DNA from 3 places in the Streptomyces sp. NBC_00667 genome. Region 2 is predicted to be linked to each of the others. Evidence: predicted binding sites of a transcription regulator. Region 2 holds the regulator's gene; each other region holds the start of a gene.

Region 1 (10,550 bases), 1.7 Mb from region 2:
GAGCAGGGCTTCAAGATCGCCCGCTTGGAGGACTACCTGTAGGGGGGCGGGGTTTCGGGGCTCTCGGGGGCTCTTGGGGGCGGGGTGTCGGCCGGGGTGCTCGGCCCGCCGGGCCGGGTTGCGGGGGCGGGGTGTTCACCGGACGGCCTCAGAGAGGGCATGGGGGTTTCCCGTCAGTCCGATCGTCTCTCCGCGTCGGCCCGGTCCCTCAAGGGCGCTCGCTGCGCTCGCGTCGCTTCGCGATGGCCTTCGGCCACCCTTGACCGACCGGCCCGCCACGGATCAACGAAGACTGCCGGGAACCCCCCAAAAGAACGATCACCGGGCAGAGACCCGGAGGAGCGGCCCCGTCAGCGATCCGCGGCGGGGTCCGCGCGCACCAGATCGCTACGCGCTCCTCCCGTCCCGGCGTCTCCAGACCGTCTTGGGCCGGTCATGGACCCCTCCACTCCGGAGGGACCGCATCGGTGGCAAAGTCCGTGGACATCGGTGACGCGCGTGATCGATAGTGCGTCAATGTCTTCTCTCATACGACACCTCACCATCGACTGCTCCGACGCCTACCGCCTGGCGCAGTTCTGGGCCGCCGTCCTCGACGGCTCGCTCGCTGACGACGACTTCCCCGGCGACCCCGAGGCATTGGTCAAGGCGCCGGGCACGACTCTGCTCTTCGTGACAGTGGCCGATGCCAAGACGGTGAAGAATCGGGTGCACGTGGACCTGCAACCGCAGGACCGGTCGCGGGACGAAGAGGTGGACCGCATCCTCGCGTTGGGTGCCACCCTGGTGGGCGACCACCGCAGGCCCGACGGAACCGGATGGGTGACTCTCGCCGACCCGGAAGGCAACGAGTTCTGCGTGGAACGCAGCCTCGCCGAACGCGCCGGCTGACTCGGCCCGCGATCGCAGTCCGGGGCCGGTGGACGAGGTCGTGGGCGGCTTATGTCCAGCCCCAGACGGCCTGCAGTCGCTGAGATGGGGGGAGCGCGTAGCGATCTGGCGCGGCATCTCGGGGTGGGGCCCCTGCAGCTGTGAGGGGGATGGGCAGAAAGCAGGCACCGGCCCGTTCCTCTGGGGGTTTCCCGTCAGTCTTCGTTGATCCGTGGCGGGCCGGTCGGTCAAGGGTGGCCGAAGGCCATCGCGAAGCGACGCGAGCGCAGCGAGCGCTCTTGAGGGACCGGGCCGACGCGGAGAGACGATCGGACTGACGGGAAACCCCCATGCCCTCTCTGAGGCCGTCCGGTGAACACCCCGCCCCCGCAACCCGCCCGGCGGGCCGAGCGCCCCGGCCGGTACCCCGGCCGGCACCCCCGCACCCCACACCCCGCCTCTACACCCCCACCCCCGCCGGGGTCAGCGTCGTTTCCGCCGGGTCGTGGGCGTCCGCCTCGCGTTGGCGTTCCGCGCTGTCGCTGATGCGGAGCAGCAGGGCGATCATGAGCCAGTTCGCCAGGAGGGACGAGCCGCCCTTCGCCAGGAAGGGCAGGGCCTTGCCCGTCAGGGGGATCAGGCCCGTGACGCCGCCCGCGACAACGAACACCTGGAGCGCCAGCGCCGCCGCCAGGCCCACCGCCAGGAGTTTGCCGAACGGGTCCCGCGCCGCAAGCGCCATCCGCAGGCCCCGCTGGACGAGCAGCCCGTAGAGCAGCAGGACCGCCATCACCCCCGCGAGGCCCAGTTCCTCGCCCACGGTGGTCAGGATGAAGTCGCTGCGCCCCGCGAACTTGATCAGCTCAGGGTGTCCCATGCCGAGTCCGGTGCCGGTGATGCCGCCCGTGCCGAAGCTGAACAGCGCCTGGGCCGACTGGTCGGAGGTGACGCCCGGCGGCCGGTCCGTCCAGTAGTAGGACAGCGGGTTGAGCCAGGCGGCCACGCGCGCCTTCACGTGCGGCTCGGTGGACCCCACCACGAAGGCGCCGCCCGCCGCCATGACGAGGCCGCAGACGATCCAGCTGGTGCGTTCCGTGGCGACGTACAGCATCACCACGAACACGCCGAAGAAGATGAGCGACGTACCGAGGTCCCGTTCGAAGACGAGCACGAGCAGCGACAGGACCCACACGGTGACGATAGGCCCGAGCTGCCGCATCGGCGGCAGCCGCATGCCCAGGAACTTGCGGCCCGTCAGGGCCAGCGAGTCCCGGTGGACGACCAGGTAGCCCGCGAAGAAGACCGCGATCATGATCTTCACGAACTCGCCGGGCTGGAGCGAGAACCCGAACAGGATGATCCAGCGCTTGGCCCCGTAGGTGTCCGCGCCGAAGAAGGCCGGCGCGATGAGCAGCACCAGCGCGACGGCCATGGTGATGTAGATGAAGCGCTGCAGGAGTCTGTGGTCGCGCAGCAGCGCCACCACCAGCAGGCAGGCGGCGACCCCGACCACGGTCCACATCAGCTGGCCGGGGGCGTTCGCGTCGGAACCGTAGCGCTCGATGTACCCCTGGTCGAGGCGGTTGATGAGGACGAGCCCGAGCCCGGTCAGCAGCATGGCGAGCGGGAAGACGAGCGGATCCGCATACGGCGCGAACCGGCGGATGCCCAGGTGTCCCACCAGCGACAGCAGCGTCAGGCTGATGGTGAATCCGGTGAGCTTCGGCGGCAGTGCGCCGTTCATCGCCAGACCGGCCGCGGCATGACCGAGAACGGCGATGCCGGTGACGAGGACGAGCAGCAATGCTTCGGTACGACGGCGGGCGCCGGCCACCGTCAGCGGCCTCAGTCCCCTCACGGGATGCCTTCGCCGTCGGTATTCGGGCGTTTTATCTTCATATCCACTACGACGAGGAAGCCCTGACGATGGTTCCTGGGGGCCGGTCCGGCGCCCTCCGGAGCCGTCCGGAGGGGGGTGATCCGCATTCCGTCGGGTGGTGTGTTGGCACTCCGCTTGACCGAGTGCTAATCGCCGGAATAGTCTCGCACCTGGCACTCGCCCCTGGTGAGTGCCAACACAGCGACAGGCAGGTCCGGCACCCGCGACGACGGATCGACCTGGTCGCCACCTCAGACAGTTAACCCCGGATCTCCGAAGGGGGAGGTCGGATCGTGACGACCGCCAGCTCCAAGGTTGCCATCAAGCCGCTTGAGGACCGCATTGTGGTCCAGCCGCTCGACGCCGAGCAGACCACGGCCTCCGGCCTGGTCATCCCGGACACCGCGAAGGAGAAGCCCCAGGAGGGCGTCGTCCTTGCGGTCGGTCCGGGTCGCTTCGAGGACGGCCAGCGTCTCCCGCTGGACGTCAGCGTCGGCGACATCGTGCTGTACAGCAAGTACGGCGGCACCGAAGTGAAGTACAGCGGCGAGGAGTACCTCGTCCTCTCGGCCCGCGACGTGCTCGCGATCGTCGAGAAGTAAGACACTTCTCCAGTTTTGCTTTGAGCTGCGCCCCTGGTCACCCTGCTGATGCCGGGGGGCGAGGGGCGTAGTTCGTTCTAGGCGGTGGCGGTCGCGGTGAGCGGCCGAGGATCGCAACGAGAGGACTGAACCGCTCCCATGCCGAAGATTCTGAAGTTCGATGAGGACGCCCGTCGCGCCCTCGAGCGCGGTGTGAACAAGCTTGCCGACACGGTGAAGGTGACGATCGGCCCCAAGGGCCGCAACGTCGTCATCGACAAGAAGTTCGGCGCGCCCACCATCACCAACGACGGTGTCACCATCGCCCGCGAGGTCGAGCTGGACGACCCGTACGAGAACCTGGGCGCCCAGCTCGTGAAGGAGGTGGCGACCAAGACCAACGACATCGCGGGTGACGGCACCACCACCGCCACCGTGCTGGCCCAGGCGCTGGTCCGCGAGGGTCTGCGCAACGTCGCCGCCGGCGCCTCCCCGGCCGCCCTCAAGAAGGGCATCGACGCCGCCGTCAAGGCCGTGTCGCAGGAGCTCCTCGCGACCGCCCGCCCGATCGAGGACAAGTCCGACATCGCCGCCGTGGCCGCGCTCTCCGCGCAGGACCAGCAGGTCGGCGAGCTCATCGCCGAGGCGATGGACAAGGTCGGCAAGGACGGTGTCATCACCGTCGAGGAGTCCAACACCTTCGGCCTGGAGCTGGAGTTCACCGAGGGCATGGCCTTCGACAAGGGCTACCTCTCGCCGTACATGGTCTCCGACCAGGAGCGTATGGAGGCCGTCCTCGACGACCCGTACATCCTGATCAACCAGGGCAAGATCTCCTCCATCCAGGACCTCCTGCCGCTGCTGGAGAAGGTCATCCAGGCCGGCGCCTCCAAGCCGCTGCTGATCATCGCCGAGGACGTCGAGGGCGAGGCCCTGTCGACCCTGGTCGTCAACAAGATCCGTGGCACCTTCAACGCCGTCGCCGTCAAGGCCCCCGGCTTCGGTGACCGCCGCAAGGCGATGCTCCAGGACATGGCCACCCTCACCGGTGCCACCGTCATCGCCGAGGAGGTCGGCCTCAAGCTCGACCAGGCCGGTCTGGACGTCCTCGGCACCGCGCGCCGCGTGACCATCACCAAGGACGACACCACCATCGTCGACGGTGGCGGCAGCTCCGACGAGGTCCTCGGCCGCGTCAACCAGATCAAGGCCGAGATCGAGTCCACGGACTCCGACTGGGACCGCGAGAAGCTGCAGGAGCGCCTGGCGAAGCTCGCCGGCGGCGTCTGCGTCATCAAGGTCGGCGCCGCCACCGAGGTGGAGCTCAAGGAGAAGAAGCACCGCCTCGAGGACGCCATCTCGGCGACCCGCGCCGCGGTCGAGGAGGGCATCGTCTCCGGCGGTGGCTCCTCCCTCGTCCACGCCGTGAAGGTGCTGGAGGGCAACCTCGGCCTCACCGGCGACGAGGCCACCGGTGTCTCCGTCGTCCGCCGCGCCGCGGTCGAGCCGCTGCGCTGGATCGCCGAGAACGCGGGCCTCGAGGGCTACGTGATCACCGCCAAGGTCGCCGAGCTCGACAAGGGCCAGGGCTTCAACGCCGCGACCGGCGAGTACGGCGACCTGGTGAAGGCCGGCGTCATCGACCCGGTCAAGGTCACCCGTTCCGCGCTGGAGAACGCCGCTTCCATCGCCTCCCTGCTGCTCACGACCGAGACCCTGGTCGTCGAGAAGCCGGCCGAGGAAGAGGCCGACGCCGGTCACGGCCACGGTCACGGCCACAGCCACTGACCCCGTCAGAGCTGAGCTGAACCGAGAAGGCCCCGGTTCCCGCCGCTGCGAAGCGGTGGTGACCGGGGCTTTCCCGTGCCGCGGGGCGCGGCGTGCGCACCCCGTGTGCCGTCACATGCCCATGTCCCGGGTGGTGCCGCCCGAGGTCATGCCCATGTTCATGCCCAGCTGGCGCATCAGGCCGGGGGCGTCGTAGTACCACCAGCCCTCCGCGACCTGGCCGTTCTCGATCCGGAAGGTGGTGCAGCCCGACATGCTGACTTCCTGTCCCGTCGAGGGGACCCCCATGAACTCGCCCTTCTGCCTGCCGGTCCAGTTCCACAGGGTGCTGACGCAGTCGCCTTCGGCGATCTGGCGGTGCAGGTCGAAGGTGAAGTCGAAGGCGTCGCGCCACATCGTCATGCTCCGGCGCAGCCCCTCGCGGCCGTCGGCATTGCCGGGCATCTGCATCATGTCGTGGTCCATGTAGCCGGCCGCGACGCACTCCTCCATGACGTCGAAGTCCCCCTTCTCCGCCAGGTCCTCGAAGATCCGGTTCACGAGCAGCTTGTTGAGGTACTCGTCGCGGACGACGTCCAGGTTCATGAACTTCGGCATTCCGTCGCAGAGGGACACCATTTCCTGGAACATCCGGTCCGTCTCGGGCAGCTGAGAGTTCCTCATGGCCTCCTCGTACGAGGGGAATTCGACGAGATCGACGTAGTGCGTCTTGGCGTCGCGGTCCCGTCCGATCATCGTGTGGGTGACCGTCCGCCGGCCGCTCGCCTGCTCCGCCCAGCGGTCGATGAGCGCGTTCATCTCCTCGAACCGCTTGGTTTCGTAATCAATTACCTGCACGAAAGTCATCGCGTCGCCTCCCGGGTGGATGAGACACATCCAGTTTAGGGAGATTTGCCCCGTTCGGCGCCGCGTGCAGGGACTTACCGGGGCCCGTACTTGCGGCCCGTGCGCGACGACACCCCACCCAGGAGCCCGCGCGGCGTCAGTTTCACCACGCCCATCAGCGCCTTGTACCGGGGGTCGGGGATGGACACGGTCTTGCCGCGCGCCAGGTCGGCCAGCGCCGCCGCCACCAACTTGTCGGCGTCCAGCCACATCCAGCCCGGGATGTTGTCGGTGCCCATCCCGGCCCGCTCGTGGAACTCGGTCCGTACGAAGCCCGGGCACAGCGCCATCAGCCGCACCCCGCTCCCGGCCAGGTCCTTCGCCGCGCCCTGGGTGAACTGCACGACCCAGGCCTTGCTCGCCCCGTAGGTCCCGCGCGGTACGAAGGCGGCCACCGAGGCCACGTTGACGACACCGCCGCGCCCGCGCGAGCGCATCGACTCGGCCGCCGCCGAGGTCAGCCGCAGCACCGCTTCGACGTGCACCTTCAGCATCGTCAGTTCGTCCGCCATGGAGACCTGGAGGTAGCTGCCCTTGTTGCCGAAGCCGGCGTTGTTGACCAGCAGGTCCACCGGGTGCGTGCGGTCGCCGAGGCGTGCCTCGACCGCGGCGATGCCCTTGTCCGTGGACAGGTCGGCGGCCAGCACCTCGGCCTCGATGCCGTGCCGGTCGTGCAGTTCGGTGGCCTGCTCGCCCAGGCGCTCGGTGTCCCGCGCCACCAGCACCAGGTTGTGCCCCTGGGCGGCGAGCCGCCGGGCGAAGGCGGCGCCGATGCCCGCCGTGGATCCCGTAATCAACGCAGTCGTCATAGGCGCAACCTAGCTTCATTCCGGACGGGGGTCTTCCGTCGGTCCCCGCACGCCCCGCACCCCAAAGTGAGCCTGGAGCATTGCCGCTCCGGTCAAAGCTGGGCTTATGCTCGAAGGGTGATCGAGGCACGTCATCTACGGGTCCTGCGCGCCGTCGCCGGGACCGGTTCCTTCTCCGCCGCAGCCCGCGAACTGGGCTGCACCCAGCCGGCCGTCTCCCAGCAGATGAAGGCGCTGGAGCAGTCGGCCGGCACTCCGCTGCTGATCCGGACCGGCCGCGAGATGCGGCTCACCCAGGCCGGCGAGGCGCTGGTCAGGCATGCCGCCGGCATCCTGGCCGGGCTGACCGCCGCCGAGGAGGAGGTCGCGGCGATCGCCGGGCTGCGCGCGGGCCGGGTGCGGCTCGTGTCGTTCCCCAGCGGCAGTTCCACGCTGGTCCCCACGGCGCTGGCGGCCATGCGCGCCGAGCACCCCGGCACCCGGATCTCGCTGGTCGAGGCGGAACCGCCGCGCTCGGTGGAGATGCTGCGCGAGGGGGACTGCGACCTGGCGCTGGCCTTCCGGTACGGGGCTTCGGCCGGGCCCGCCGCCGAGTGGGAGGACCTGGTGGTGCGGCCCCTGCTGACCGACCGGCTCGTGGGGCTGGTCCCCGAGGCGCACCGGCTGGCCGGAGCCGGCCGGGTGGGCATGGCCGAGCTGGCCGGGGAGCCGTGGATCGCGGGCTGCCCGCGCTGCCGCCGCCATCTGGTGGAGGTGTGCGAGGAGGCCGGGTTCACCCCGCGCATCGACTTCGCGACCGACGACTACCCGGCGGTGGTCGGCCTGGTCGGGGCGGGGCTGGGGGTGGCGGTGCTGCCGGAGCTCGCGGTGGAGTCCGTGCGGGCCAAGGGGGTCAGCGCCGTGGTGGTCGAACCGGCCGTCGAGCGGGAGGTCGTGGCGCTGACCCTGCCCGACCTCGCGCGGGTCCCGGCGGTGGCCGCGACCCTGGTGGAACTGGAGCGGGCCGCCGCGTCCATGGGGGCGTGACGGTCCCGGTCCGGGGGCGGTGCGACACGCCCGGGCGCGCCGCGTCGGCAGAGTTCCGTGGAAGGGGCTTCCGGAGGTTCGCCGCAAAGGTTCCGGGTGGGATGAGGTGATCTTCGGATGATCCGCCCTTGGAGTGAAGAAACGTTCCTTCGGACGGCTCGGAGGGTGGGGGTCAGCGCGGAGCGGCCGGCCCGGTGGCGCTTGACGCGGGGATCAGCCGGTGCCGTGCGCGCCCCATCAGTTCCTCGCGTTCGTCCTCGGTGAGGCCGCCCCACACCCCGTAGGGCTCACGGACGGCGAGTGCGTGCGCGGCGCATTCCGCGCGCACCGGACAGCGCATGCAGACCTCTTTAGCCGAGGCCTCGCGCGCGCTCCTGGCCGCACCCCGCTCGCCCTCCGGGTGGAAGAAGAGGGAGCTGTCGACCCCGCGGCAGGCAGCCAGTAGCTGCCAGTCCCAGAGGTCGGCGTTCGGTCCGGGGAGCCTGGAGAAATCTGCCATGGGTAGTCCTCTTGGTGCCGGTACTGAGGCGGGTAGGGTCCATGTCTCCACATCTACAGTCGTAGTAGATGTAAATATGACTCATTGGGAATCTAGCCTCAGACACAGGGCGAACGGAAGGAAAGCCGCCAAATAGGGCATAGCTCCAGATGGAGGACCGGGGGCTCGTGGCTCCTGCGCCGTGATCGCATCCTCACGTAGAGTGCCGAAGGTGTCCGTCCGACCCGTAACTCTTTCGAGTGACCATCGTTGAGAGTGCGAAGGCGGTTGAACCAAGAAGTTCTCGGACAGGTGTCCGGGGGCATCGACCGCACAGGTGACGATACGTACCAGCCTGGAGGCTCAAGGTGACGCGCATCAGCTGCGGAGGGCGGTCATGACTTCCGTCCTCGTCTGCGACGACTCCCCGCTTGCCCGAGAGGCGCTCCGTCGCGCGGTTGCCACCGTGCCCGGCGTCGAGCGTGTGACGACGGCTGCCAACGGCGAGGAAGTCCTCCGCCGCTGGGGTGCCGACCGCTCCGATCTCATTCTGATGGACGTCCGGATGCCGGGCCTCGGCGGTGTGGAGACGGTTCGCCGGCTGCTCTCGGCCGATCCGGGCGCCCGCATCATCATGCTGACGGTCGCCGAGGACCTGGACGGCGTGGCCCTCGCGGTCGCCGCCGGAGCCCGGGGCTATCTGCACAAGGACGCCTCGCGCGCCGAACTGCGGGCCACGGTCACCCAGGCGCTCGCCGACCCGACCTGGCGACTGGCACCGCGCCGGCTCCGCTCGGCCGAGATGGGCGCCGCGCCCACCCTCACCGCGCGCGAGATCCAGGTGCTGGAGGGCATGAGCCACGGCCGTTCCAACGCGGAGATCGGGCGCGAGCTCTTCCTCTCCGAGGACACGGTCAAGACGCACGCCCGCAGGCTCTTCAAGAAGCTCGGCGCCTCGGACCGGGCGCACGCCGTGGCACTCGGGTTCCGCTGGGGCCTGGTCCGCTGACGGCGGAGCACCCAGAGTGTCCCGCCGTACCCGGTGCGCAAGCGGGGGTTGGCGGGGCACAATCCGGGGGACGTGTCGCTTCGGGCGCGATGCCGCATCCTTGAGGGTGTGCCGCATTTTCGAAGATGTGGCCTCAGGGACCATTCGGGCCGAGCGGAGGGGAGGGCGCACACCATGAGTTCCGGCGCACCCGCTCATAACGCTTCGACGCACAACCAGGGCCGCGGTGCCACGAACGGTCCCGCGCCAAGGCACCATGGATCGATGCGCGACGACGAGGCCCAGGGGTCACCCACGGCCACAAGCCACACGGACGCCGCCAAAGGCGGCGGTGCCGGGGCCGTCAGCGCGCTCGTACGCCGAGCGGTGGAAGGCGACGAGCAGGCCACTCACGACCTGCTCGCCTTCGTGCACCCCCTCGCCATCCGCTACTGCCGCACCCGGCTGTCCCGGCTTCCCGGTGACGCTCGTCACTTCGTGGAGGACCTGGCGCAAGAGGTGTGCGTCGCCGTCCTGATGGCGCTGCCCCGCTACCGGGACACCGGCCGCCCCTTCGAGGCCTTCGTCTTCGCCATCGCCGCGCACAAGGTCGCCGACCTCCAGCGGGCAGCCATGCGCCACCCCGGGAGCACCGCCGTCCCGTCCGACGAGATGCCGGAGCGGCCCGACGACTCGCTGGGCCCCGAGGAGCGGGCGCTGCTCAGCAGCGACGCCGCCTGGGCCAAGAAACTGCTGGCCAACCTCCCGGAGAACCAGCGCGAGCTGCTCGTCCTGCGGGTGGCGGTGGGCCTCACCGCCGAGGAGACCGGGCAGATGCTCGGGATGTCGCCCGGCGCGGTACGCGTGGCCCAGCACCGTGCCCTCAGCCGGCTGCGCGCCCTCGCCGAGCAGTAGGCGCCCGTCCCGTCACGGCAGGTGGTCGTAGGAACCCACGAAACTGACGGTTGATGTTGGTCGTGGAATGAGACGCCCCAGGATCCCGTTAGCATGGACATCCGCGCTGAGCAAGACCATTGGGAAGGTGTCATGACCGAGAGCGGTTCGACCGGAGTGCCCGACAAATTCGCCACGCTCGGACTGACCTACGACGACGTCCTGCTGCTGCCGGGCGCGTCGGACATGGCGCCGGAGCAGATCGACACCTCCTCCCTCATCTCCCGCAACGTCCGGGTGAACGTCCCGCTGCTCTCCGCGGCCATGGACAAGGTCACCGAGGCCCGCATGG
Region 2 (10,550 bases):
CCGGGAACCGCACCCTGCGGGACTGCTTGCCCGCCTCCCGCGCGGTGGCCCGCCACTTGGCCAGGGACTTGGCGCCCCGCTCTCCGCGCCACTGGGTGATGCAGCGCGAGGCCTGCCAGGGGACGATGGCGTCCACACCGGTCTCGGTCATGGTCTCGACGGCGAGCTCGCCGCGGTCGCCCTTGGGCAGGGCCTGCACGACGGTGATCCGGACGGCCGGCTCCGGCTCCTCCTGGACGGACTCGAGGTCCATGACGACGAGGCGGTCCTTGCCCTCGGCGGCCTTGACGACGCCCTCCGCCCAGTGGCCGCGCCCGTCGGTGAGGACCACGTCCTCACCGGGGTTCAGCCTTTTCACGGAGACCGCGTGACGGCCTTCCGGGCCGTCCAGCACGAACTCCGGCCCCGCGGGGACCTCCTCGACCACGAACACCGGGGCCGTCATGACGCTCTCCTCATCTGCATGACCTTCAACGCACTCTGTGCCAGGGCGAGTTCCGCCACCAGCACCTCCACCAGTTCCCCCGCCGGCAGCGGCCGCGCCAGCCGGTGGCCCTGCCCCGCCCACAGCGCCATGCCCTGCGGATCCCCGGCGGCGGCCGCCGCCTTGCGCAGTCCCGAGGTCAGGTGGTGGACCTGCGGGTAGGCCGCCGGGGCGTACGGGCCGTGCTCGCGCATGAAGCGGTTGACCAGTCCCCGGGCGGGTCTGCCGGAGAAGGCCCGGGTGAGTTCCGTGTGCGGGAACAGCGGGTTGGTCAGCGCCCTCTTGTGCAGGGGGTCGGCGCCGGATTCCGGGCAGGGCAGGAAGGCCGTGCCGAGCTGGGCGGCCGCGGCGCCCGCCGCGAGCAGCGCCGCGATCTGCGCGCCGCGCATCACCCCGCCCGCCGCGATGATCGGCAGGGCCACCGCCTCCCGTACCGCCGCGACGAGCACGAGCAGGCCGACGCCCGCCGTGCCGTCGTTCTCCGGGTCGTCGCGGTGGGTGCCCTGGTGGCCGCCCGCCTCGACGCCCTGGACGCAGACCGCGTCGGCGCCCGCGGCCTCGGCGGTGCGGGCCTCCTCGACACCGGTCACGGTGACGACGGTGTACGTACCCGCCTCCCGCAGCCGGGCCAGGACGGCCGCGGGGGGGCAGCCGAAGGTGAAGGACACCACCGGGACGGGGTCTTCCAGCAGGATGGCGAGTTTGGCGTCGTAGCCGTCGTCGCAGGTGCCGACGATGTCGTCCGCCGCCAGGGACACCTCGTACCAGGTCGCCTCGCCGGCCAGCTGCCCCCGGTACGTCTCGACGGCCGCGGGGTCGACGTAGCCGGTCTGCGGCATGAGGAGGTTGACGCCGAAGGGGCGCCGGGTGAGCGCCCGCAGCCGCTTGATCTCCTGGTACATCCCGTCGGCGGTCTTGTAGCCGCCGGCCAGGAAACCGAGTCCGCCGGCCTCGCACACGGCGGCGGCGAGCGGCGGGCAGGCGACACCGCCCGCCATGGGGGCCTGCACGATCGGGTACGGGGAGAGACCGTTCGGCGCGGTGGACATGCCCTGCATCGTGCCACGTCCGGCGCACCCGGCCGAATCACCGCATTCGCCTGGCATAGTCCGCTTCCCGGCGCGGGTCCGGGAACGCCGCGAGCCCGGCCCGGGGCGTTCCCCGGGGCGGGCTCGCAGGAGGTGAGGCGGGCCGGTCAGCGGCCGTTGAACGCGTCCTTGAGGCGGCTGAACAGACCCTGCTGGCCCGGCGCGAACTGGCCCGTCGGCCGCTCCTCGCCGCGCAGCTTCGCCAGCTGGCGCAGCAGTTCCTCCTGCTGGGCGTCCAGCTTGCCCGGGGTGGTGACCTCGACGTGCACGATCAGGTCGCCCCGGCCGCCGCCGCGCAGGTGCGTGACGCCGCGCCCGTGCAGCGGGATCGCCTGGCCGGATCCGGTGCCGGGCCGGATGTCGATCTCCTCCAGCCCGTCCAACGTCTCCAGTGGGCACTTGGTGCCCAGGGCCGCGGCCGTCATGGGGATGGTGACCGTGCAGTGCAGGTCGTCCCCTCGCCGCTGGAAGGTCGGGTGCGCCAGCTCGTGGATCTCCACGTACAGGTCACCGGCGGGGCCGCCGCCGGGGCCGACCTCGCCCTCGCCCGCCAGCTGGATCCGGGTGCCGTTCTCGACGCCGGCCGGGATCTTGACGGTGAGGCTGCGGCGGGAGCGCACCCGGCCGTCGCCCGCGCACTCGGGGCACGGGGTCGGGACGACGGTGCCGAAGCCCTGGCACTGCGGACAGGGCCGCGAGGTCATGACCTGGCCCAGGAACGACCGGGTGACCTGCGAGACCTCGCCCCGGCCGCGGCACATGTCACACGTCTGCGCGGAGGTGCCGGGGGCGGCGCCCTCACCGGAGCAGGTGGTGCAGACGACGGCCGTGTCGACCTGGATGTCCTTGGTCGTCCCGAAGGCCGCCTCGTCCAGTTCCAGGTCGAGGCGGATCATGGCGTCCTGGCCGCGGCGCGTGCGCGAGCGCGGGCCGCGCTGCGAGGCCTGGCCGAAGAAGGCGTCCATGATGTCGGAGAAGTTGCCGAAGCCGCTCGCTCCGAAGCCGCCCGCGCCGCCGCCACCGCCCGAGGAGGACAGCGGGTCGCCGCCGAGGTCGTAGACCTGCTTCTTCTGCGGGTCCGAGAGGACCTCGTAGGCCGCGTTGATCTCCTTGAAGCGCTCCTGCGTCTTCGGGTCCGGATTCACATCCGGGTGGAGTTCACGCGCGAGGCGACGGAAGGCCTTCTTGATCTCGTCCTGCGATGCGTCGCGGCGCACGCCGAGAACGGCGTAGTAGTCCGTGGCCACTTACGACTCCGCCAGGATCTGTCCGACGTAACGTGCCACTGCGCGTACCGCTCCCATCGTTCCGGGGTAGTCCATGCGGGTCGGTCCGACCACGCCGAGTTTGGCGACTGCTTCGCCGCCCGAACCGTAACCGACCGAGACGACGGACGTGGAGTTCAGTCCCTCGTAGGCATTCTCATGCCCGATCTTCACGGCGACCCCCGACTCACTGGCCTCGCCCAGCAGCTTGAGGAGCACGACCTGCTCCTCCAGCGCTTCCAGCACCGGCCTGATCGTCAGGGGAAAGTCATGTCCGAACCGCGTGAGGTTGGCGGTACCGCCGATCATCAGCCGTTCCTCCGCCTCCTCCACCAGCGTCTCCCGCAGGGTGGCGAGGACGGCCTTGACCGTCGCCCGGTCCTCGGCCTCGAAAGACTCCGGGAGGTCCTGCACCAGCGGCGGTACGTCGGTGAAACGGCGGCCGACGACCCGGCTGTTCAGGCGCGCCCGCAGGTCGGCGAGCGAGGTCTCCGCGAACGGGGTTTGGCAGTCGACGAGCCGCTGCTCGACCCGCCCGGTGTCGGTGATCAGTACGAGCATCAGGCGCGCGGGCGCCAGGGAGAGCAGCTCCACGTGCCGGACGGTGGAGCGGGTCAGGCTCGGGTACTGGACGACGGCGACCTGCCGGGTGAGCTGCGCGAGCAGCCGCACGGTGCGCCCCACGACGTCGTCGAGGTCGACGGCGCCGTCGAGGAAGTTCTGGATGGCCCGGCGCTCGGGCGTCGACAGCGGCTTGACCCCCGCCAGCTTGTCGACGAAGAGCCGGTAGCCCTTGTCGGTGGGGATGCGGCCGGCGCTGGTGTGGGGCTGGGCGATGTAGCCCTCCTCCTCCAGCAAGGCCATGTCGTTGCGGACCGTCGCCGGGGAGACGCCGAGCCGGTGGCGCTCGGTGAGCGCCTTGGAGCCGACCGGCTCCTCCGTCCCCACGTAGTCCTGGACGATGGCGCGCAATACTTCGAGCCTGCGTTCGCTGAGCACTCGTGCACACCTCCAGTGCGGTGGGTCGTCGCTGCGGTCGTTTTCGGCCGGCCCGGGACGGGCCACTGGCACTCTGCGCATCCGAGTGCCAGACATCCCCCGGTCAGTGTACGGCCGGGTAGTACGCCGCGGGCAAGGGCGGCCCGCCAGGGTAGCGTCCCCGCATGGACGTGCGTTGGGAAGAGGCGGGCTGGGAACGGCTGACCGGGCGGTCCGGAAGACGCCGACTGCCGGTGTGGGACTGCACGGTGGGGCTGGTGGTGGGCGATGAGTCGGTGCTTCTGATCGACCCCGGATCCTGCGTCCGCGAAGGCCTGGGGCTGCGGGCGGAGGCGGAGCGGCTGACCGGCCGCCACGTGACCCATATCGCATTCACACACGGACATTTCGACCACGTGCTCGGCGGCTCCGCCTTCCCGGAGGCGGAGTTTTACGGTGCGGTCGGGCTGGACGCGCACCTCGCGCTGGACCGGGACGACCTGCGGGAGGACGCGGTCCGGCAGGGACTGGACCCGGCGGAGGCCGCCGAAGCGGCACGGGCGCTCCCGCTGCCCCGGCACCTGGTGTCGGGCGAGTGGACGCTGGAGCTGGGCGGGGTGCAGGTCCTGCTGGCGAACGTCGGGCCGGGGCACACGCGGCACGACCTGGCGGTCTTCGTGCCGGGCGAGCGGGAGGCCGTCTTCTGCGGGGACCTGGTGGAGGAGTCGGGCGAACCCCAGGCGGGCCCGGACGCGGTCCCGGCGCGGTGGCCGGCGGCGCTCGACCGGCTGCTCTCGCTCGGCGGGGACGACGCGCTGTACGTGCCCGGTCACGGAGCGGTGGTCGACGCGGGCTTCGTGCGTGCGCAACGCGCCACACTGGCGGGCCGGTTCGGCGTGTCGGGCGCGTGAGCGCGGGCTCTCTCGTACCGTCGGCCGGATGCGTGAGTACTCCCCCGATCTGACCCCGCAGTGGAAGCGCGCCAAGGCCGTGCCCGAGGTGCCGGCCGACCCGGGCCTCGTGGTGGAGGTGGCGGGCACCGACTTCTGCGGGGCGGTGGTGGGCTGCGAGGCGGGCACGGTGACCTTGGAGGACCGCTTCGGCAAGCGCCGCGCCTTCCCGCTGGAGCCGCGCGGGTTCCTCCTGGACGGCGCGGTGGTCACCCTGACCCGCCCGGTGCGTGCGGCGGTGGTGCCCACGCGGACGGCCTCGGGCTCGGTGGCCGTCCCCGGGGCGCGGGCGCGGGTGGCGCGGGCGGGGCGGATCTACGTCGAGGGCCGCCACGACGCGGAGCTGGTGGAGCGGGTGTGGGGCGACGACCTGCGGATCGAGGGGGTGGTCGTGGAGTACCTGGAGGGCATCGACGACCTCCCCGCCATCGTGGCGGACTTCGCCCCGGCGCCGGACGCCCGCCTGGGCGTGCTGGTCGACCACCTGGTGCCGGGTACGAAGGAGTCCCGCATCGCGGCGTCGGTGACGTCCCCGCACGTCCTGGTGGTGGGCCACCCGTACGTGGACGTCTGGCAGGCGGTGAAGCCTTCGGCCCTGGGCATCCCGGCCTGGCCGGTGATCCCCCCGGGCCAGGACTGGAAGACGGGCATCTGCCGCGCCCTCGGCTGGCCCCCGAACACGGGCGCGGCCTGGCAGCACATCCTGTCCCGCGTCACGTCCTACAAGGACCTCGACCCCACCCTCCTGCGCGCGGTGGAACACCTCATCGACCACGTCACGACCCCGGCCGACGCCTGATCCCCGGGCAATCCACCCCCGCCGGCGTTTGAGGCGCGGGAAACCCAGCCCCGCCGGCGCTTGAGGCGCGGGGCGAGGAAACCCAGCCCCGCCGGCGTTTGAGGCGCGGGGCCCGGGGCGGAGCCCCGGAAAGCCCGGCACAGCCGGGGCCGCGCAGCGCAACGGCGCCGCACCCGGCACACCCGCACCGGCACCGGCACCGGCACACCCGCACCCGCACCCGCCGCCCCGCGTCAGTCGACCCGCGTCAGTCGACCAGGTCCCGGATCACCGCGTCGGCCAGCAACCGCCCCCGCAGCGTCAACACGGCCCGCCCCGCCCCGTACGGCCCCGGCTCCAGCAGCCCGTCCGCCAGGGCCCGACCGGCCGCGGCCAGCCCGGCCGGAGCCAGCAGGGCCAACGGCACGCCGTCCACCAGCCGCAGCTCCAGCAGGATCCGCTCCACCCGCCGGTCCTCCTCCGACAGGACCTCCCGCCCGGCCCCGGGGGAACGGCCCTCGGCCAGCGCGGCGGCGTACGCCCCCGGGTGCTTCACGTTCCACCACCGCACCCCGCCCACGTGCGAGTGCGCCCCCGGCCCCGCGCCCCACCAGTCCGCGCCGCGCCAGTACAGCTCGTTGTGCAGGCACCGCCCGGCCTCCGAGGTGGCCCAGTTCGACACCTCGTACCAGTGGTACCCGGCCTCCGCCATCACCGCGTCCGCGATCAGGTACCGGTCGGCGTGCACGTCGTCGTCCGTCATCGGGACCTCGCCGCGCCGGATCCGCCGGGCCAGCTGCGTGCCCTCCTCCACGATCAGCGCGTACGCGCTGATGTGGTCCGGACCGGCCCCCAGCGCCGCCGAGAGCGACGCCCGCCAGTCCTCGTCCGTCTCGCCGGGCGTGCCGTAGATCAGGTCCAGGTTCACGTGCTCGAAGCCCGCCGCCCGTGCCTCGGCGACGCACGCCTCCGGCCGCCCGGGGGTGTGCGTACGGTCCAGCACCTTGAGGACGTGCTGCTTGGCGCTCTGCATGCCGAAGGAGATCCGGTTGAACCCGCCCGCCCGCAGCTGCGCGAGGTACGCGGGGTCCACGGACTCCGGGTTGGCCTCCGTCGTGATCTCCGCGTCCGGTGCCAGACCGAATTCGTCCCGGATCGCCGCGAGCATCCGTACGAGGTCGGCGGCCGGCAGCAGTGTCGGCGTGCCGCCGCCCACGAACACGGTCCGCACGGCCCTGGGGTCGTCCCCGAGCACCTTGCGGGCGAGGCGGACCTCGTCGATCAGGGTGTCGGCGTAGTTCTCGCGGGAGGCGAGCACGCCTCCGGTACCCCGCAGCTCGGTCGCCGTGTAGGTGTTGAAGTCGCAGTAGCCGCAGCGCGTGGCGCAGTACGGGACGTGCAGGTAGAACCCGAGCGGCCGGTCCCCGGCACCCGCCAGGGCGTGGGACGGCAGCGAGCCGTCTTCGGGCATGGGGTCACCGTCGGGCAGTGCGGAAGGCATGTGCCCATTGTCCCGCACTGCCCCAAGGTCGTTTACGCCTCGTTCGAGCCCGCGTACATCTCGTCGATGAGGTGCTTGAACTCGCGCTCGACGACCGGACGCTTGAGTTTCAGGCTCGGCGTGAGGTCACCGTGCTCGACGTCCAGGTCGCGCGGCAGCAGCCGGAACTGCTTGATCGTCTGCCAGCGCTGGAGGCCCTCGTTGAGGGTCTGTACGTACGTCTCGATCAGCCGGTTGGTCTCCGGCGCGGCCGCGACCTCGGCGTACGTCTTGCCCTCCAGGCCGTGCTCGGCCGCCCAGCCCAGGATCGCCGGGCCGTCGAGCGCGATCAGCGCCGAGCAGAAGTTCCGGTCCGCGCCGTGCACGACGATGCTGGAGACGTACGGGCAGATGGCCTTGAACTGGCCTTCGACCTCCGCCGGGGCCACGTACTTGCCGCCCGAGGTCTTGATCAGGTCCTTCTTGCGGTCGGTGATGCGCAGGTAGCCGTCGGGCGAGAGCTCGCCGATGTCGCCCGTGTGCAGCCAGCCGTCCGCTTCCAGCACCTCGGCGGTCTTGTCGGGCAGCCGGTGGTAGCCCTGCATGATGCCGGGGCTGCGCAGCAGGATCTCGCCGTCGTCGGCGATGCGGACCTCGGTGCCGGGGAGCGGCTTGCCGACCGTGCCGGTGCGGTAGGCCTCGCCGGGGTTGACGAAGGAGGCGGCGCTGGACTCGGTGAGCCCGTAACCCTCCAGGATGTGGATGCCGGCGCCGGCGAAGAAGTAGCCGATGTCGGGCGCGAGCGCGGCGGAACCGGAGACGGCGGCGCGCAGCTTGCCGCCGAAGGCCTCGCGGAGCTTGGAGTAGACGAGCGCGTCGGCGACCTTGTGCTTGGCGGCGAGGCCGAGGGGGACCTTCGTGCTTCCGGTGCGCCGGTGGTTGTCCTGGCTGGTCCTGGCGTATTCGCGGGCCACCTCGGCGGCCCACTTGAAGATCTTGTACTTGGCGCCGCCCGCGACCCGGGCCTTGCCCGCGGCACCGTTGTAGACCTTCTCGAAGATGCGCGGGACGGCCGCCATGTAGGTCGGCTGCACCACCGGCAGGTTCTCGATGATCTTGTCGATACGGCCGTCGACGGCGGTGACGTGCCCGACCTCGATCTGGCCGGAGGTGAGCACCTTGCCGAAGACGTGGGCCAGCGGCAGCCACAGGTACTGGACGTCGTCCGCGTTGATCATGCCGGTGGCCACGGTCGCCTTGGCCATGTACGACCAGTTGTCGTGGGGCAGGCGCACGCCCTTGGGGCGGCCGGTGGTGCCGGAGGTGTAGATCAGCGTGGCGAGCTGGTCCGCGCTGATGGACCCGATCCGCTCCTTGACCGCCTCGGGGTGCTTGGCGAGGTACTCCCTGCCGCGCGCCTCCAGGGCGTCGAGGGAGAGGACCCAGCCCTCGGGGTCGCCTTCCGCCTCCAGGGCGTCGTCGGCGTCCAGGACGACCACGTGGGCCAGGCGCGGCAGGTCGGCGCGGTGCGCGCGGGCCTTGGCCAGCTGCTTCGCGTCCTCGGCGATCAGGACCCGGCTCTCGGAGTCGGCGAGGATGAAGGCCGACTCCTCCGCGTTGGTGCTGGGGTAGATGGTGGTGGTCGCGGCGCCGGCGCACATCACGCCGAGGTCGGCGAGGATCCACTCGACCCGGGTGTTGGAGGCCAGCGCGACCCGGTCCTCGGAGCCGAGGCCGAGGTCGACGAGACCGGCGGCGATGGCGAACACCCGGTCGGCGGCCTGGCCCCAGCTGAGTGACTTCCAGTCGTCGGGCCCGCCGTTCGCCGAGGGGACCGGGTACCGGTAGGCCTCCCCGTCCGGCGTGGCGGCGACACGCTCAAGGAAGAGGGCCGCCACGGTGGGCGGGCGGTTCTCGATCAAGGTCTGTGTGTCGCTCACGACATCCTCCGGACCGGTCCACGCAGCAGCGTGGGCGTGGGGCGCTTGGGGCTGGCGGGGTGGGGACCTGCGCACGTGCTGTTGGCGAGTTTGTGACTGGCGAGTAACCATCGAGCAGTGATCAGACTAAAGGCCGCCCGGCCCGCGCGTAAGGGGCGGCGAGCGGCCGGTTCATAACGAAACGGGCCCACATGCGTCCACATGTGGGCCCGTTTGTCGCGAGTGGGGTCACCCGTCGGCTACTTCTTCTTGCCGCCGGACTCGTCGCTGGAGAGGACGGCGATGAAGGCCTCCTGCGGGACCTCCACGGAGCCGACCATCTTCATCCGCTTCTTGCCTTCCTTCTGCTTCTCCAGCAGCTTCCGCTTACGGGAGATGTCACCGCCGTAGCACTTCGCGAGGACGTCCTTGCGGATGGCACGGATGGTCTCGCGGGCGATGACGCGCGAGCCGACGGCCGCCTGGATCGGCACCTCGAAGGCCTGGCGCGGGATGAGCTCGCGCAGCTTGGCGACGAGCCGCACGCCGTACGCGTAGGCGGCGTCCTTGTGGCAGACGGCCGAGAAGGCGTCGACCTTGTCGCCGTGCAGCAGGATGTCGACCTTGACCAGGCTGGAGGACTGCTCGCCGGTGGGCTCGTAGTCCAGGGAGGCGTAACCGCGCGTCTTGGACTTCAACTGGTCGAAGAAGTCGAACACGATCTCGGCCAGAGGGAGCGTGTAGCGGATCTCGACCCGGTCCTCGGAGAGGTAGTCCATGCCGAGCAGGGTGCCGCGGCGGGTCTGGCACAGCTCCATGATCGCGCCGATGAACTCGCTGGGAGCGAGGATCGTGGCCCGCACGACCGGCTCGAACACGTCCGAGATCTTGCCCTCGGGGAACTCGCTCGGGTTGGTGACGGTGACCTCCTTGCCGTCCTCCAGGACGACGCGGTAGACCACGTTCGGGGCGGTGGCGATCAGGTCGAGGCCGAACTCGCGCTCCAGGCGCTCGCGGACCACGTCCAGGTGCAGCAGGCCGAGGAAGCCGACGCGGAAGCCGAAGCCGAGCGCCGCCGAGGTCTCCGGCTCGTAGACGAGCGCGGCGTCGTTGAGCTGGAGCTTGTCCAGGGCCTCGCGCAGGTCCGGGTAGTCCGAGCCGTCGAGCGGGTACAGGCCCGAGAAGACCATCGGCTTCGGGTCCTTGTAGCCGCCGAGGGCCTCGGTCGCGCCGTTGTGCAGGCTGGTGATCGTGTCACCGACCTTGGACTGACGGACGTCCTTCACGCCGGTGATGATGTAGCCCACCTCGCCGACGCCGATGCCGTCGGCCGGGGTCATCTCCGGGGAGGAGACGCCGATCTCCAGCAGCTCGTGCGTGGCGCCGGTGGACATCATCCGGATGCGCTCGCGCTTGTTGAGCTGGCCGTCGACGACACGGACGTAGGTCACCACGCCGCGGTACGAGTCGTAGACCGAGTCGAAGATCATCGCGCGGGCGGGGGCGTCCTTGACGCCGACCGGCGCCGGGACGGTGGCGACGACCTTGTCCAGCAGCGCGTCCACGCCCAGGCCGGTCTTCGCCGAGACGCGCAGCACGTCCTCGGGC
Region 3 (10,550 bases), 1.4 Mb from region 2:
CGCCCGAACTCCACGCGCAGGTCGACCCAGGCGCCGGGCCGGACCGAGGGGTCGCGATGGTAGCGGTGCGCCTCGCGGACGTGGTTGGAGAGTTCGAGCAGGTCGGGGTTGTCCGGGTGGTACTCGAAGACGTCGATCTCCTGGCCGCCGTCCCGCCAGGTCCAGATCGCGGGCCAGGCCCCCAGTTCCACGGGGAGCCGCACCCGCGCCTCCAGTACGTCGCCGGTGCGCACCATGAAACCCTCGTCGCTGCCCTCGGTGGTGAGCAGGCCGGTGTCCCAGTTGCCGTCGGGGCGGCGGGTGGCGCGGAAGACGCCGCTGCGGCTGTAGGCGGGGTCTTCCACGAGGTGGTCGAGCTTGTTGTCGCCGGGGTTGACGGGGCCGCCGTCGGGATACGCCCAGGAGCGGCCTGCCACCCACTGGGAGGCGGAGGTGAAGTCGGCGGTGAAGACGGGGGCGCGGCGGGGTCCGGGCACCGCCGCTCCGCCACCGCCTCCCGGGGCGAGGCGGGACGTCAGGCGCCCCAGCCAGCCGAGCAGGTCCGTGTTCATGTGGAATGTCTGCCCGCAGGCGGAGCGGGCCATGCCGGATTCATCGCCCTGGGTAATCGGGGAGTTGCGTTCAGCTACGGGTGTCGCGTGCTGCCGCGAGGAAGGCGCGGATGAGCTCCGGTGACTTCACTCCGCGCTCCCGCTCCACTCCGCTGGAGACGTCCACGCCCCAGGCGCCGGTGGCCTCCAGGGCCGCCCGGACGTTGGCGGGGTCGAGGCCCCCGGCCAGCAGCCAGCGGCCGCGCGGCGCGGTGAACTCCTCGGAGCCCCAGTTCCACGGCTTGCCGGAGCCGGGGTCGGGGGCGTCGAGCAGCAGCAGGTCCTCGCCGTACTCCCCGGCGGCCGCGACGGCGGTGGCGGTGGCGCGGATCAGCGTCCGCCCCTGCGCGCGCAGTTCCTCGTAGTACTCGGGCCCCTCGTCGCCGTGGAGCTGCACGGAGCGCACCCCGCTCTCCAGCGTCAGCCGCCGCACTTCCGCCACGGACTGCCCGCGGAACACCCCGACCGTGAGCACCCCCGCCGGCACCCGCCCGACGAGCCCCCGCACGGTGGCGGCGTCGACGGTCCGCGGACTCCCGGCGGCGAAGACGAACCCCACGGCATCCGCCCCGGCCTCCACGGCCACCTCGACGTCCCGCCCGGTCCGCAGCCCGCAGATCTTCACGAAGGGCCCGCCGGCTCCGCTGCTCTCGCTCATACCCCGAGTCAACCAGACCGGCCCGACGGATGCGGTCCCGTCCCGAGTGCCGGGCAAGGACGGGCGCGGCAGGGCGCAACGGAGCGCGCAAGGGGAGCGCGGCCAGCGAGGGCGCGGCACCAGGGCGGGGTACCAGGGCGGGGTACCAGGGCGCGGGCAGCCGTGAACGCCCGAGGGCGGCACCCCTGGTGGGGTGCCGCCCTCGGAACGTGGAGCGTGGTGCGGACTGCCGATCAGTCGGGGCCGATCAGAAGTCCATGTCGCCGCCCGGCATGCCGCCCGGCGCACCGGCGCCGGCCTTCTCGGGCTTGTCGGCGATGACGGCCTCGGTGGTCAGGAACAGCGCGGCGATCGACGCGGCGTTCTGCAGCGCGGAGCGCGTGACCTTCGCCGGGTCGATGATGCCCTCGGCGATCATGTCGACGTACTCGCCGGTCGCGGCGTTCAGGCCGTGGCCGATCGGGAGGTTGCGCACCTTCTCGACGACGACGCCACCCTCGAGACCACCGTTGACGGCGATCTGCTTGAGCGGGGCCTCCAGCGCGAGCTTCACGGCGTTGGCGCCGGTCGCCTCGTCACCGGTGAGCTCCAGCTTCTCGAAGACCGAGGAGGCCTGGAGCAGGGCCACGCCACCACCGGCGACGATGCCCTCTTCGACGGCCGCCTTCGCGTTGCGAACGGCGTCCTCGATGCGGTGCTTGCGCTCCTTGAGCTCGACCTCGGTCGCGGCACCGGCCTTGATGACGGCCACGCCGCCGGCCAGCTTCGCGAGGCGCTCCTGGAGCTTCTCGCGGTCGTAGTCCGAGTCGGAGTTCTCGATCTCGGCGCGGATCTGGTTGACGCGGCCCTGGACCTGGTCGCTGTCACCGGCGCCGTCGACGATGGTCGTCTCGTCCTTGGTGATGACGACCTTGCGGGCGCGGCCGAGCAGGTCGAGACCGGCGTTCTCCAGCTTGAGGCCGACCTCCTCGGAGATGACGGTGCCGCCCGTGAGGATGGCGATGTCACCGAGCATGGCCTTGCGGCGGTCGCCGAAGCCCGGGGCCTTGACGGCGACGGACTTGAAGGTGCCGCGGATCTTGTTGACGACCAGGGTCGACAGGGCCTCGCCCTCGACGTCCTCGGCGATGATCAGCAGCGGCTTGCCGGACTGCATGACCTTCTCCAGGAGCGGCAGCAGGTCCTTGACCGAGCCGATCTTGGAGTTGACGATCAGGATGTACGGGTCGTCGAGCGACGCCTCCATACGCTCCATGTCGGTGGCGAAGTACGCCGAGATGTAGCCCTTGTCGAAGCGCATGCCCTCGGTGAGCTCGAGCTCCAGACCGAAGGTCTGGGACTCCTCGACGGTGATGACGCCTTCCTTGCCGACCTTGTCCATGGCCTCGGCGATGAGCTCGCCGATCTGGGTGTCGGCGGCGGAGATGGAGGCCGTCGAAGCGATCTGCTCCTTGGTCTCGACATCCTTGGCCTGCGCGAGCAGGGCGGCGGAGACGGCCTCGACGGCCTTCTCGATACCACGCTTGAGGGCCATCGGGTTGGCGCCGGCGGCCACGTTGCGCAGACCCTCGCGGACGAGCGCCTGGGCCAGCACGGTGGCGGTGGTCGTACCGTCGCCCGCGACGTCGTCCGTCTTCTTGGCGACTTCCTTGACCAGCTCGGCGCCGATCTTCTCGTACGGGTCCTCGAGCTCGATCTCCTTGGCGATGGACACACCATCGTTGGTGATCGTGGGGGCGCCCCACTTCTTCTCAAGGACGACGTTGCGACCCTTGGGGCCAAGGGTGACCTTGACGGCGTCGGCGAGCTGGTTCATGCCACGCTCGAGACCGCGCCGGGCCTCCTCGTTGAACGAAATGATCTTGGCCATCTGAAGTGGTCCTCCAGGACTGGGGTGGATTGCTCCTGGACCGCGCCCGCGCCCGCGACGGACGGCCTGCGAGCCCGGCGGTTCCTTCCCGCCGGACCCTCGGGCCTCACCGACCCGGTCCTCGTTTCAGTAGCACTCTCACCTGGAGAGTGCTAACGCCAATGATTAGCACTCGACCCCGTCGAGTGCAAGCGGCTTCGGCAACGCCGGGCCACGACGCGCCCGGGACGCACGAGGGGCCCACATCCCGTCTCCGGGATGTGGGCCCCTCGTGCGCCTGACGCCTCAGAGCGTCCGGCGACTGTAGACCTGTTGCGTCGGTGGTCGATCGCGCCGGGTTAGCCGAGTGCGAGCTTGACCATGTCCGCCTGAGGACCCTTCTGGCCCTGCGAGATCTCGAACTCGACCCGCTGACCCTCTTCAAGGGTGCGGTACCCGTCCATCTGGATGGCGCTGTAGTGGACGAACACATCCGCACCACCGTCGACCGCGATGAAGCCGTAGCCCTTCTCCGCGTTGAACCACTTGACGGTGCCCTGAGCCATGCCTAACTCCCCTATTACTGGCCCTTGCGCAGGACCGCACTTCGCGGACCCGGGTCAGAACTTGCGCCGGAACGCCTCGACCGCGGCTGAATGTATCCGCACCGGTGCTGTCTGCAACAGGTCATTCCGACGAGAATTCTGGACAAGAAGGAATATGGAAATCACGTGAAAAGTAGGCATATTCCCGGGCAACTCGGGCCCGACATCCGGCACCAAAGGCCCATACCAGACTCGCATGTTGACTCAATGTCAACCCTCCGGCGGCCCGCTCATATGCGGCGGGCAAGAACAGCGGAGGGGACTTCCCCAACTCTACCGCGCCCAATCAAGCAGAATTACCCCCTCCACTTTTAGCGGAGGGGGCAATTCAGGTGTGACTGGACGGGACGGGAACGGGAATCCCGGTGTCAGCAGCCGCCGGCCACGGCCGGGATGATCGACACTCCGGCGCCGTCCGGCGTCGCCGTCTGCAGGCCGCCCTCGAAGCGCACGTCGTCGTCGTTGACGTAGACGTTCACGAAGCGGCGCAGCTTGCCCTGGTCGTCCAGGACGCGGGCCGCGATGCCCGGGTGGTTCTTCTCCAGGGACTCGATGACCTCGGAGAGGGTCGCGCCCTCGGCGGGCACCTCGGCCTGGCCGCCGGTGTAGGTGCGCAGGATGGTGGGGATGCGGACGTTGACGCTCATGGCGCTGCTGCCTTTCCGGAAGCGGTGGGGGTGGGTCGTGCCTCAGGCCAGGCCGGCGGCGCGGAACGCGTCCAGGCTGGGGCGGATGGTGGCGGTCTGGCCGCTGTCCGAGGCCACCGCCTCCAGGGTCTTGAGGCCGTCACCGGTGTTGAGGACGACCGTGGTCAGGGAGGGGTCGAGCTGCCCGTTCTCGATGAGCTTCTTCGTCACGCCGACGGTCACCCCGCCCGCGGTCTCGGCGAAGATGCCCTCGGCCCGCGCGAGGATCTTGATGGCCTCGACGACCTGCTCGTCGTTGACGTCCTCGACGTAACCCCCGGTGCGGCGGGCGATGTCCAGGACGTAGGGGCCGTCCGCCGGGTTGCCGATCGCCAGGGACTTGGCGATGGTGTTCGGCTTCTGCGGGCGGACCACCTCGTGCCCGGCCTTGAAGGCGGTCGACACGGGCGAGCAGCCCTCGGCCTGCGCGCCGAAGATCTTGTACGGCTTGTCCTCGACCAGCCCGAGCTTGATCAGCTCCTGGAGGCCCTTGTCGATCTTCGTCAGCTGCGAGCCCGACGCGATGGGGATCACGATCTGGTCGGGCAGCTGCCAGCCGAGCTGCTCGCAGATCTCGTAGGCCAGCGTCTTGGAGCCCTCGCCGTAGTACGGGCGCAGGTTGACGTTGACGAAGCCCCAGCCCTCGCCCAGCGGGTCGCCGATGAGCTCCGAGCAGAAGCGGTTGACGTCGTCGTAGTTGCCCTCGATGCCGACGAGGTCGCCACCGTAGACACCGGCCATGACGACCTTGCCCTGCTCCAGGTCGTGCGGGATGAACACGCAGGACCGGAAGCCGGCCCGGGCGGCCGCGGCGCCGACGGCGCCGGCCAGGTTGCCGGTGGAGGAGCAGGAGAGCGTGGTGTAGCCGAACGCGCGGGCGGCCTCGACGGCGATGGCGACGACACGGTCCTTGAAGGAGTGCGTCGGGTTGCCGGAGTCGTCCTTGACGTAGAGCTTGCCGGTGACGCCGAGCTCCTTGGCCAGGTTGGCCGCGTCCACCAGCTTGGTGAAGCCCGGGTTCAGGCTGGGCTTGGAGGCCACGTCCGCGGGGACGGGCAGCAGCGGGGCGTAACGCCAGATGTTGTCGGGCCCCGCCTCGATCGCGGCGCGCAGCGCCTCCGGGTCACCGGTCGGCAGGTCGTACGCGACTTCGAGCGGTCCGAAACACTCGGCGCAGGCGAAGATCGGGCCGAGCGCGAAGCGGGTTCCGCATTCGCGGCAGGACAGGCCGGTGGCGGGTCCGAGATCGACAGGGGCGCCGGTGGATCCGGCAGAGGTGGCGACGGTCTGTGCAGCCATGATGGCGAGGCCCTTTCTCCTCATCTTCCCCATGGCGCACTTCGCCATGAGACGGAATTGGCACCTTCCCTAGCCGGGGACCTCGCTGACGTCGCTGTGTGCGCGATCGCGAGAACCGACTGGAGGGTTGCCGGGGCTTCAACGGGCCGTGTCCCTCTGCCCCTCTGGATGAGCGGTATGGCACCGGCGCGCGCTCTGCGGCGCCTCCGGGCGTTTGTGCACGAGGACCCCGGCATGCCGTGGTCCTTCGCGTTGTTCAAGACTGTAACCGAAGGCCCGGGTGGTTGAGACAGCCGTCCGAACGGCGAGATGGATCGTATTTCGCCCGAAACCGCCTGCCGACCCGTTCGCCCCGAACGCATCGATCCCAGGAGTGCCCGAAGTGCTGGAAGAGGTGGAGCGCTGGCTGGCCGACCGCTCCTGGTCGGCCGACGACCGTCCGCTCGGCCGGCTGCTGGAGCGCAAGCGCGCGTCGGGAGCCACCGTCAGCGTGGTGCTGCCCGCGCTCGACGAGGAGGCCACGGTCGGCGCGATCGTCGAGGTGATCCGCCGCGACCTGATCGAAGGGCTGCCGTTCCCCTTGGTGGACGAGCTGGTCGTGGTCGACTCCGGGTCGAGCGACCGTACGGCGGAGGTCGCCGCGAAGGCGGGCGCGCGCGTGGTGCACCGCGACGCGGTCCTGCCGCGGCTGCCGGCGGTGCCCGGCAAGGGCGAGGTGCTGTGGCGCTCGCTGCTCGCCACCACCGGCGACATCGTCTGCTTCGTGGACGCCGACCTGCGGGACTTCTCCTCCGCGTTCGTCTCCGGCACGGTCGGCCCGCTGCTGACCGAACCCGACGTGCAGTTCGTCAAGGCGATGTACGACCGCCCGCTCGGCGACGCGCCGGGCCAGGGCGGACGCGTCACGGAGCTGGTGGCCCGGCCGCTGCTGAACCTGCACTGGCCGCAGCTGGCCGGGTTCGTCCAGCCGCTGGGCGGCGAGTACGCCGCACGGCGCTCCCTGCTGGAACGCCTCCCCTTCCCCGTCGGCTACGGCGTGGAACTGGGCCTGCTGGTGGACGCGCTGCACACGGTGGGGCTGGACGCGCTGGCCCAGGTCGACGTCGGCGTACGGCTGCACCGCCACCAGGACGGGCAGGCGCTCGGCCGGATGGCCGCGGCGATCTACCGCACCGCGCAGCTGCGGCTCTCGCGCGGGCACCTGGTACGGCCGGCGCTGACCCAGTTCGAGCGGGGCCCGCAGGGCTTCGTGGCGCGGACGTACGCCGTGGACACCGAGGAGCGGCCGCCGATGCTGGAGATCGAGGAGTACGCGGTGCGCCGCGTGGCCTGACGCCGTGGCGTGACGCGTGGCGTGACGCGGCGGCGGGTTTGAGGCGGGTGCGGCGGGGTTAGGTTCGCGGCATGGCTTCCCAGGTACTCGTCGCCGCGAACCGCGGCCCCCTCTCGTACGCCCACGCCCCCGACGGCACCCTCAGCGCCCGGCGCGGCGGGGGCGGTCTGGTCTCCGGACTCTCCGCGGCGCTCGCGGAGCAGCCGGACGCGGTGTGGATCTGCGCGGCGCTGTCGGAGGGCGACCGGGAAGCGGTGCGGCGGGGGGTTTCCGAGCCGGGTGTCCGGATGCTGGACATCGATCCCGCGGTCTACGACGCCGCGTACAACGGCATCGCGAACTCGGTGCTCTGGTTCACCCACCACCACCTGTACGACATCCCGCGCGAGCCGGTCTTCGACGCGGAGTTCCGGCGGCGCTGGGACGCGTACGTCCTGTACAACCGGGCCTTCGCGGACGCGCTGGCGGCGGAGGCGGGCGAGGGCGCGGCGGTGCTGGTGCAGGACTACCAGCTGGCGCTGGTGCCGGGGATGCTGCGCGTCCTGCGGCCCGACCTGCGCATCGCGCACTTCACGCACACCCCGTGGGCCTCGCCCGACGTCCTGCGGATGCTGCCGCGGTACGTCGTGGAGGAGCTGACCTGGGGCATGCTCGGGGCGGACCTGCTGGGCTTCCACACCGGGGAATGGGCGCGGGCGTTCCTGGCGGCGATGCCGTTCGACGGCGCCGAGGGCAGCGCGGAGGAGGTCCGGGAGGGGACCGTGGAGCACCGGCGGGAGTCGGGGTGGCCGCGGCGCACGACCGAGGTCCGGGCGTTCCCGCTGGGCGTGGACGGGGACGACCTGCGGGCGCTGGCGCACCGGCCGGAGGTCGACGACAAGCTGGCGGGGCTGCGGGCGGAGGTCGGCGACCGCAAGACGATCGTCCGGGTGGACCGGACGGAGCTGTCCAAGAACATCCTGCGCGGCCTGCTGGCGTACCGGGAACTGCTGACGACGCACCCGGAGTGGCGGGAGCGGGTCGTGCACATGGCGTCGGCGTACCCCTCACGGCAGGACCTGGCGGTGTACCGGGAGTACACGACGGCGGTCCGGGATCTGGCGGCGGAGATCAACGCGGAGCTGGGGACGGCGGACTGGCAGCCGGTGCTGGTCTCGGTGGAGGACGACTTCGCGCGCTCGCTGGCGGCGTACCGGATGGCGGACGTCGCCCTGGTGAACCCGGTCCGGGACGGGATGAACCTGGTGGCGAAGGAGATCCCGGTGGTGTCGGAGGCGGGCTGCGCGCTGGTGCTGTCGACGGGGGCGGGGGCGTACGAGGAGCTCCGCTCGGACGCGTTGACGGTGAACCCGTACGACGTGTCGGAGACGGCGGCGGCGTTGCACGCGGCGCTGGCGATGCCGGACGCCGAGCGGGCGGAGCGCACGAAGCGCCTCTCGGCCGCCGCCACCGCCCTCCCCCCGACGACCTGGTTCACGGCCCAACTCTCCGCCCTCCAGTCCCCCTGACCCCTCCCCCACCGCCCCTCCGCCACGCCTCCAGCCCCGCGGCGTCCCCCCACCCCCGCCGGCGCTTGAGGCGCGGGCGCCCCTCCAGCCCCGCCGGCGTTTGAGGCGCGGGTCTGGGCGGAGCCCAGGTACACCCCCAGCCCCGCCAGCGCTTGAGGCGCGCGTCCGGGCAGAGCCCAGGTACACCCCCAGCCCCGCCGGCGTTTGAGGCGCGCGTCCGGGCGGAGCCCAGGTACACCCCCAGCCCCGCCGGCGTTTGAGGCGCGCGTCCGGGCGGAGCCCAGGTACACCCCAGCCCCGCCGGCGTTTGAGGCGCGGGTCTGGGCAGAGCCCAGGGAACGGTGGAAGGGCGGGTAGGGGACGGCTCCGCGCAGCGGCAACCCGGGCTGCGCCCGGGCCTTGCGGGGCTCCGCCCCGCACCCCGCGCCTCAAACGCCGGCGAGGCTGAATCAGCCCGACCGGGTCGGCCCCGCGGGGGCCACACCTCAAACGCCGGCCAGGCTGAACGGCCCGACCCGGTCAGCCCCGCAGGGTGGCGGCCAGGGTGGCCAGGAACGCGGCGACCTCCGCCGGCCCCGGGAGGACCAGGTCGGCCCGGGAGGCGAGCTCCGGGACCTCCGACGAGCTGCAGACCAGCAGCCCCGGCACCCCCTCCGCCCGCCGCTTCTCGACAGCGGCATAGGCCGCGAGGTCCCCCAGGTCGTCCCCCGCGTACAGCACCGCCTCCGCCCCGACCTCCTCCAGGTACTCCGTCAGGGCGACGCCCTTGTCCATCCCCGGCGGCCGCAACTCCAGCACCGCCCGCCCCGGCTCCACCATCAGCCCGTGCCGCGCCGCCAGCTCCGCCAGCGGCTCCCGCAGCGCCTCGAACGCCGCCTCCGGATCCTCCGCCCGCCGGGTGTGGACGGCCAGCGCCCGGCCCTTCTCCTCGATCCAGGTCCCCCGCCACGCCCCGATCGACTCCAGGAACCCCGGCAGCTCGGCCCGTACGGCCGCCACCCCCGGGTGCTCGGCGGGCGCGTGGACGAGCCCGCTCACCGCGTCCCACCGCTCGGCCCCGTAGTGCCCGAGCACGACGAGGTGTTCCAGCCCCGGCACCCCGGCGAACCCGCCGTGCCGCACGGCGACCCCGGCCGGCCGGCCGGTGACGACGGCCACGGACAGCACCTCGGGCGCGAGCGCGGACAGCGCCGGTACGGCGTCCGCGTGGGCGCGCGCCTGGTCGGGGTCGGGAACGATCTCGGCGAGGGTGCCGTCGAAGTCGAGGGCTACGACGGATCGGCGCGGCGCACGGAGGAGGGCTTCGAGTCCCTCGCGTCCGGCGGCGGTGGCGGGCACGGGCATCGGCGTATCGTGCGCATGGCTCCCCATGGGAACGACCCTAACGGTCCAGTCGTACGACTGCTATCGCCGGGCCCGCTGCGCCGCGCGGATCCGCCGGAGCCGGTGGACGGTGCCCGGCGCGTGTTCCAGCGCCCGCGGGTCGTCCATCAGGGCGTTGAGCAGCTGGTAGTACCGGACCGGGGTCATCCCCAGCCCTTCCCGGATGGCCCGTTCCTTGGCTCCGGGCCCGGACCAGGTTCGTCCCTCGTACGCGAGCACGGCGGCCTCGGCGGCCGTCAATCGCCCGTCGTCCGTCATACGGCCAGATTAACGCCGCCCACCGACACGCCCCCGGGCGGCCCGACGGCACCCGCCCCGCCGGGCCCGCCCGCTCAGCGGTCGCCGTCGGCCTTGCGCGCGGACTCCGCGATGTCGCCGAGCACCTTCTCCGGCCGGCCGCCCGGTTGCACCACCTTGCCGATGTTCTGCTTGACGTCCTCGCTCACACCGGCCCACGACTTCTTGCCCACGGGGTACAGCCGCGCCGTCGGCAGCGCCGTCAGGAAGGTCTTGAGCTGCGGCGCGGAGCCCCCGGTGGCGGCTTCCATGGCCCGGTAGCCGGTGGTGGTCACGGGCAGCAGGTCGTACTTGCTCGTGAACGCCGTCACGTTCTTCGCCTCGTACAGGTAGTCGAGGAAC

The links. The regulator HrcA, encoded in region 2, represses chaperone genes, less so after heat shock. The targets are predictions, from matches to a motif close to TTNGCACTCNGNNNNNCNGAGTGCNAA.
Region 1: groES (co-chaperone GroES) is a predicted target of HrcA. The motif match lies at 2,873-2,899, and genes of this name have one in related genera.
Region 3: groL (chaperonin GroEL) is a predicted target of HrcA. The motif match lies at 3,284-3,310, and genes of this name have one in related genera.

Annotation. Positions count from the first base shown of each region.
Region 1 covers NZ_CP109022.1:4,102,822-4,113,371, forward strand. Annotated here, with positions in the region: gene OHA81_RS19190 (polysaccharide deacetylase family protein) at 1-42, shown strand, start outside; gene OHA81_RS19195 (VOC family protein) at 517-891, shown strand; gene OHA81_RS19200 (FtsW/RodA/SpoVE family cell cycle protein) at 1,331-2,728, opposite strand; gene groES (co-chaperone GroES) at 3,043-3,351, shown strand; gene groL (chaperonin GroEL) at 3,490-5,118, shown strand; gene OHA81_RS19215 (ester cyclase) at 5,230-5,964, opposite strand; gene OHA81_RS19220 (SDR family NAD(P)-dependent oxidoreductase) at 6,039-6,812, opposite strand; gene OHA81_RS19225 (LysR family transcriptional regulator) at 6,930-7,838, shown strand; gene OHA81_RS19230 (WhiB family transcriptional regulator) at 8,011-8,337, opposite strand; gene OHA81_RS19235 (response regulator transcription factor) at 8,714-9,325, shown strand; gene OHA81_RS19240 (sigma-70 family RNA polymerase sigma factor) at 9,590-10,219, shown strand; gene guaB (IMP dehydrogenase) at 10,352-10,550, shown strand, end outside.
Region 2 covers NZ_CP109022.1:2,366,273-2,376,822, forward strand. Annotated here, with positions in the region: gene OHA81_RS11145 (16S rRNA (uracil(1498)-N(3))-methyltransferase) at 1-445, opposite strand, end outside; gene OHA81_RS11150 (nitronate monooxygenase) at 442-1,533, opposite strand; gene dnaJ (molecular chaperone DnaJ) at 1,680-2,819, opposite strand; gene hrcA (heat-inducible transcriptional repressor HrcA) at 2,820-3,836, opposite strand; gene OHA81_RS11165 (MBL fold metallo-hydrolase) at 4,001-4,726, shown strand; gene OHA81_RS11170 (DUF3097 domain-containing protein) at 4,755-5,564, shown strand; gene hemW (radical SAM family heme chaperone HemW) at 5,812-7,044, opposite strand; gene OHA81_RS11180 (AMP-dependent synthetase/ligase) at 7,077-8,963, opposite strand; gene lepA (translation elongation factor 4) at 9,203-10,550, opposite strand, start outside.
Region 3 covers NZ_CP109022.1:3,781,944-3,792,493, reverse strand. Annotated here, with positions in the region: gene OHA81_RS17685 (beta-glucanase) at 1-551, opposite strand, end outside; gene OHA81_RS17680 (phosphoribosylanthranilate isomerase) at 622-1,248, opposite strand; gene groL (chaperonin GroEL) at 1,496-3,118, opposite strand; gene OHA81_RS17670 (cold-shock protein) at 3,457-3,663, opposite strand; gene OHA81_RS17665 (MoaD/ThiS family protein) at 4,071-4,349, opposite strand; gene thrC (threonine synthase) at 4,392-5,687, opposite strand; SAM riboswitch class I at 5,705-5,862, opposite strand; gene OHA81_RS17655 (glucosyl-3-phosphoglycerate synthase) at 6,070-7,020, shown strand; gene OHA81_RS17650 (alpha,alpha-trehalose-phosphate synthase (UDP-forming)) at 7,092-8,528, shown strand; gene otsB (trehalose-phosphatase) at 9,048-9,899, opposite strand; gene OHA81_RS17640 (DUF3263 domain-containing protein) at 9,933-10,169, opposite strand; gene OHA81_RS17635 (extracellular solute-binding protein) at 10,244-10,550, opposite strand, start outside.